Regions from separate parts of the Paenibacillus sp. JT22N1 genome, predicted to be linked through region 2. Evidence: a T-box and tRNA genes for the amino acid it is inferred to sense, from the RefSeq annotation. Region 2 holds a T-box; the other holds one or more tRNA genes.
What was found. A T-box is a leader RNA that pairs with one kind of tRNA and senses whether it is charged. The one in region 2 lies ahead of ileS (isoleucine--tRNA ligase), so its partner is inferred to be a tRNA-Ile.

Region 1 (3,428 bases), on a different contig from region 2:
TCATGTTAGATCCAGGTGAGAAAAAATATATCCATATTGTCATTCCAACTGATCTGGATACGGAATTTACTAGCTTGAATGTAGTGACACCAGAGAGTTTTGCCACTGCGACAGGTGATGGTAAGTTCCACGAAGACACTTACCGGGTAGGACGTGTCAATATACTTCTTCCTACAGGAGCAGCGACGCAGGGAGTCATCCCTGCCCCAGAATATACCTTAGGTACACCAGTTAAACTGGATTCTACGAATAAATTCGTTCCTTCCAATGTTGATGTTTCGTTGGTTGAATTACATGTAACAAGTAATGAAGACGATGGCTTTAATACGGCTGTCGCGAAGTTTAAACTGACGAACAACAGTGACCGTCCAATACCAATTCCGGCGATCCAAACGGAGCTTGTTAGTAAAGATGGTTATGCGTATGGAGGAAGAAGACAGGAAGCTACAGCACTAAGTGTTGTTCCTAATGCCTCGTATGTGATTAGTTATTCGTATGCACTTCCAGCATCTGAAAAGGGTGAAGGCCTGAAAATGAACCTTTACAGCCAACAAGTTAGTGGCGATACGACTTATAAATCACTGCTTGCGACGGCGAAAGTACCTGTTCAGAAGAATGATCCAACGAGCAAAACGCTGGACGTGTACCCGTATGGTATTACTATTAAAGATTGGACAATTTCAGCTATTTTCCAAGGTAATATGACTTATGATTATAAGTTGAAGCTGGATCTGGACATTAAGCCGGATAAGCAAGTAACGGTAGATAAGTTTAACAGTAAGCTCTCATTCGAATTATTCGATAATGTTGGAAATCCTGTTGGGAAATCAGTTGAAGCCTTGTCAGGCGAGGGACGTTTATACAATGGAACAAACACAATTAACCTAAATGCGAAATCAAACCAACTAGACTTCCCAATTCAAGTCAAGGTATTTGAGACATTCACGAACGAATATGGTGAATCCGTTAAACGGTTGTTGACTACTTTCAAACAATAGTTAAATCAATGAAAACTACTTGGACCTATGCTCTAGAGCATCTCCAAGTAGTTTTTTGCTTTATTTTGAGCAGTAACTCATTGCTTAGTGGAGGAGTGCTCATAAGGGGGCCTTTTTTTGGATAAGATAGGATTAACGAAATGAACATAACGGAGTGAATACAATGAACTGGATATATTGGGCCAAATTATACGATTCCAAGTTTCAAGCGGGCTGCCTGGCGAAAAGAATGGAAGAAGACTGGTGGATTTACGGCTATGAATGCCCACAAGAAGTGGAAGTTTTTAAATCTAAAAAAGGGCGATTTGGCGTTCGTTATAACACGTAATTCAAACGAAATGCCCTAGAAATTAACGCTTGACTTAGACCTCGCATTTAGTGTATATTTATTTTTGTCGCTGTTGAGCGGCAGCTAATGACGCGGGGTGGAGCAGCCCGGTAGCTCGTCGGGCTCATAACCCGAAGGCCGCAGGTTCAAATCCTGCCCCCGCAACCAAATTTTACTTTGGGCCTATAGCTCAGTTGGTTAGAGCGGTCGGCTCATAACCGATTGGTCGGGGGTTCGAGTCCCTCTGGGCCCATAGCACGGAAACCCTTGGTATAAGGGTTTTTATTATTTTATCCCCTTAAATAAGCTTCTCGATTTCATCTCTTCACGATGAAATCGAGGGGCTTTTTTACATTTTAGCACGTACTTTTACAGGCTAGTCTAATATTCCTAAAGGGACAGTGACCTCAAATGTCGAAGAATTGTTCATGCACGATATTGGCACAGATAGGATAAGAGCATACTGGACAGCAAAAACAGGCTGAACACTTAAGAAATGGATGGGATATAGAATGACAATACTACTCGGAATAGATCTAGGGACTTCCAGCGTGAAGACGGCTGCCATGGACCCCGCGGGACGGATGGTAGGCTTATCTCAGCAAAGCTATGACATTCATTCGCCCTTAGTCGGCTATGCGGAGCAAGAGCCTCAGCTATGGTGGGAGGCTGTACAACAAACCTTGTCTGAATCTGTCAGGCAAGCAGGCGCAGGTAGCAGCGACCGTTACGCTATTGGCTTATCTGGACAAATGCATGGGCTTGTTGCGATAGGGATGGACGGACAAGTGCTTCGGCCGGCGATTATTTGGTGCGATCAGCGTTCATTTGAACAGAAGGAACAGCTTGAGGCGATGTATTCTATCGAGCAGATTGGCAAGCTAGTACAGAACCGGGCTGCGACCGGCTTTCTGCTTTTATCGCTGTTGTGGTTAAAGCAGAATGAACCGGATACCTATGCGAAGATTTGGAAAGTCATGCTGCCGAAGGATTATATCAGGTACAGGCTAACCGGCGAAGTAGGAACTGAGTCAACAGATGCTTCAGGCACATTAGCATATGATGTAGCCAATAAGTGTTGGTCCAGTGAACTGTTGAGACAGCTCGGAATTAATCCGGAACTGCTGCCAACCGTTCGTGAGCCTTGGGAGGTTGCAGGAACGCTGACAACTGAAGCAGCAAACGATTGTGCCATTCCAGCAGGTACTGTTGTTGTCTTTGGCGGCGCAGACCAACCCATGCAGGCTATTGGCAATGGGGTTTTACACCAGGGGCAGGCTTCGTGCACGCTGGGCACAGGAGGACAATGGTTTGTCCCTGTGGATACGCCTACATACGATTCCTTGCTGCGAACTCATACCTTTACCCACACTGCGCCGGGCAAATGGTATATGATGGCGGCGATGCTGAGTGCCGGCCTATCACATAGATGGCTAACAGAGAACATTCTCCAAAATAAGGACAGCAGGTCACTCGATGAAAGTGCTGCTCAGGTTCCCCCAGGCTCAGAAGGGCTTATTTTCCTGCCCTATTTGACTGGAGAGCGAACTCCGCATATGGACCCTTTTGCCAGAGGCGTCATGTTCGGTTTAACGCTGAAGCACAATGAAGCCCATTTGGTTCGGGCTGTTATGGAGGGAGTGGCTTTTGGGCTGCGCGATGGGTTGGAGGTATTGGTGGCATTGGGTGTGAGAGTTGACCGAATCGTGATGGCTGGTGGTGGAGCTAAAAGTGCCGTATGGCTGCAGATACTTGCAGATGTGCTCAGTTGTGAGTTATATCCATCCGCTATGAAGGAGCAGGCTTGCATTGGTGCGGCCATGATGGCTGGAGTAGGGGCAGGCGTATACGCGTCGATAGAGGAGGCGTGTGAAATCGTGGTGAAGCAAGCCGAGAGACCGATTACGCCTATTTTGAAGAATAGATCCGTCTATGAAGAGAATTACCCTATCTTTAGAGAGTTATATCAATGCAATAAGGAATTGTTCAAAAGAATGAGTGGTTTAACCAATACTAATACTACTCATTCAAGCCAATAGTGCAGAAAATAAGTTCTTTCTAATAAAATGCGCCAGGTGCGACGGTTAATTGCTATTAAGAAT
Region 2 (3,428 bases):
CTTTCGTTAATTGGCGTTACTGATTTTTCCCGCAAATCTTTGTGACTTCCCGGTGCATATTCCACTCCGCAATCCCCACATAACCAAACGTTAAGCGGGGTACCCCAATAACGATTACGGCTGATGTTCCAATCGACAAGCTCTTCAAGGAACTTGCCGAAGCGCCCTTCGCGGATGTGAGAAGGATACCAGTCAATTTTACTGTTGTTTTCGATCAATTGCTCTTTAATTGCGGTCGTTTTGATAAACCAGCTCTCCATCGCATAATAGAGCAGCGGGGATTTACAACGCCAGCAGAACGGGTAACTATGCTCATAGCGCTCTTTGGAAAATAGCAGGCTGCGTTCTGACAAGTGTTTCACGATATCGACGTCACAATCCTTGACGAAGCGTCCTGCGAAGTCAGTGATCTGATCATTGTAACGTCCAGCCAAGTTCACTACATTCACAAAATCTAGCTCGTGTCGGCGGGCTGTTCGGTAATCATCTTCACCATGCGCAGGAGCTATATGGACGATACCCGTACCACTCGTATCCATAACATAGTCAGCGTCTACGACGATATGTCCTTTGGTTGGGCTAATATAGCCGAAAGGAGGCTCGTAGGCGTTGCCGACGAATTCCAATCCTTTATGCACAGATAAAACTTCGTAGTCTTGTTTGAATACTTTTTCCGCGAGATTTTTCGCAACGATATAAACTTCGCCTTTTTGTTTCACTTTGACATAATCTATGTCTTTATTTACTGCCAATGCTACGTTTGCAGGCAGAGTCCATGGGGTCGTCGTCCAAGCCAGAAAGATTTCGCTCGCGTTTTTACTCTTGAATTTCACAGTGGCACTTAAATCTTTTACGTCTTCATAGCCTTGCGCCACTTCGTGAGAACTGAGCGTTGTTTGGCAATCAGGACAATAAGGGCTTACACGGTGCCCCTTGTATAAGAGTCCTTTGTTATGGATTTCGGATAAAATATGCCAAACGCTCTCGATATAGCCATTATCCAACGTAACATAGGGGTTATCCATATCCGTCCAGTAAGCGATTGCTTCAGTCAGTTCACGCCACTGCTTTTCATATTCAAATACACTGCTTTTGCATTTCTCAACAAATTCGGCTACACCGTATTTTTCAATCTCTTGTTTTCCCGAGATACCAAGCTGCTTCTGCACGCCAAGCTCGACGGGCAATCCATGCGTATCCCAACCAGCTTTGCGGATGACTTGGTACCCAGACATGGTTTTATAACGGCAGATGAAATCTTTCACAACACGACCAAGCACGTGTCCGATATGGGGTGATCCGTTTGCCGTCGGCGGTCCTTCGTAAAAGACGAAGTTCGCTTTGCCTTTGCGGTTTTCGATCGACTTGCGGAATGTATCATTCAATCTCCATTGCTCAAGAACACGCAGTTCGCGGATTCTCGCTTTTTCTTTCACATCAATTTTTCTCATGTGTAATTCACACTCCTCTAATAAAATGATTGGGGCTTATCGTGAAAAATTGTGGTAAAAAAACAAAAAAATCCCGTCCCGTAAGGGACGAGATTACATCTCGCGATACCACCCTAGTTCCATAACGATCATAAGGATATGATCATTATAGCTCTCGTTCTACGTACTATCATACGCGGCCCTTGTAACGGCGGGATCCCGGGTCAGCTTACTAAAATTCCTTCAGCTTTCCTTCTCAGAGGGGATTTTCGGCTAAGTCTTGAATGTTGGCTTTCAGCTCTAGGCCAACTCTCTGGAAATCAAGGGGATTAGCGTACTCGTTCTCGTCAATGAATTTACATTAATTAAAAACAATCAGTTAATTCATTTTTACATCAACTTCATTGAATGTCAAGTTCACTTTCATTTTGCAACATCCATTATAACCAGTTTCAGATCCTTCACCGAGCGTAGTACCATTGTCATATACTGGAGTATGATGATCACGAAATGATGCGTCCCAACAGGCGGCAGCAATTGCCACAAGAACCAAATTAAAATCTCCAATTATGAGCTAGGTTATGATAACCTAATTACAAACGAGCTTTATTCGAAGCGTTCACTCAAATGAAAGCGATTTAAGGATGCCTCTTAAAGATTAGCAACGAGTTTCTTGTAACAAAGTCCAGACCAGAGGAGCTGATCGTATGAGTACCAAACCGACTATTGCTGCGATTACCGTGCCATTTGATCTTGGAGCAGGTCGACGCGGAGCAAGTAAAGGACCTAAAGCCATTTTACAAGCAGGTTTAATTCGAGGTCTACAGCAAATGGATATCACAATCGATCATATTGCTGATATCCGTCTGCCGGACGATAAAGCGACTCCCTTGGCAGCTGAAGTTGATCAAACCAACCTCAAGTATTTGGCTGAGGTTACCCTAGTAAATACACTTCTGGCTAAGCAAGTCTCTCAGGTCGTGGAACAAGGACGCTTTCCTCTCGTCATTGGCGGCGATCATAGCATAGCTATCGGGACATTAGCTGGATTATCCGGCCATTATCAAAACTTGGGTGTCATTTGGATCGATGCTCATTCCGACCTAAATTCAGCCGATACAAGTCCATCCGGTAATATTCATGGGATGTCATTGGCCGTCAGTCTAGGGATGGGGCATCCCTTATTGACCAGCATTATGGGCAATCATGATAAAGTGAAAGCGGAGAATATCGTCCTGATTGCAGCAAGATCTCTCGACGAGGGCGAGAAGAAACTCATTCGCTCTTTGGGAATCAAATGCTATACCATGTATGATATAGATCGCAAAGGAATGGCTTACATTATGCAAGAAGCCATTGACTATATAAGCAGTAAAACAGACGGAGTGCATCTTAGTTTTGACGTCGATTCTCTGGATCCGATTGAAGCACCTGGAACAGGCACAATTGTAAAAGGTGGACTTCATTACCGCGAAGCTCATCTGGCCGTAGAAATGCTGCATGAAGCAGGCATTGTAACCTCAGCCGAATTCGTTGAGGTGAATCCTCTTCTCGACGACAATAACAAAACATCCCAATTAGCTGTTGGCTTAATTAGCTCCTTGTTGGGCAAGCAGATTCTGTAGATTGAAGCAATTTAGCTAGGTCACCACACGTCGAATGAACAACAAACCCGTTACTCTCCGCTAACTGCGAGGATAACGGGTTATTTGCTTGTTACAGCTAGTAAATAAATGTAAAATATAGACATAATCTTGGGTGGGGTGGCATCACTCACTGCCAAATACATAGACCAAGTGCGGAGCCTATAATGAAAACCTTAAATCACTGGTACCTCCATCTCTTTCTGATCTTGCTCTCGCTTTCCACAATTGGGGTCTACTTTTTGTTCAAAAACCAAACCTATTTTGAATTTCTACTTTGGAACTTATTCCTCGCTTGGATTCCGTACATACTTGCTGTGATAGCCCATTTTATACACACTCGTAAATCTATGAT

Region 1: it encodes a tRNA-Ile, which carries the amino acid that the T-box ahead of ileS (isoleucine--tRNA ligase) is inferred to sense. The anticodon was not compared.

The regions. Positions count from the first base shown of each region.
Region 1 covers NZ_JCAUAW010000003.1:304,311-307,738, reverse strand. Annotated here, with positions in the region: gene AC58UU_RS07835 (hypothetical protein) at 1-998, shown strand, start outside; gene AC58UU_RS07830 (hypothetical protein) at 1,162-1,326, shown strand; tRNA gene AC58UU_RS07825 (tRNA-Met) at 1,418-1,494, shown strand; tRNA gene AC58UU_RS07820 (tRNA-Ile) at 1,506-1,579, shown strand; gene xylB (xylulokinase) at 1,839-3,365, shown strand.
Region 2 covers NZ_JCAUAW010000001.1:215,783-219,210, reverse strand. Annotated here, with positions in the region: gene ileS (isoleucine--tRNA ligase) at 1-1,451, opposite strand, end outside; T-box leader at 1,532-1,790, opposite strand; gene rocF (arginase) at 2,138-3,055, shown strand; gene AC58UU_RS00955 (DUF1361 domain-containing protein) at 3,241-3,428, shown strand, end outside.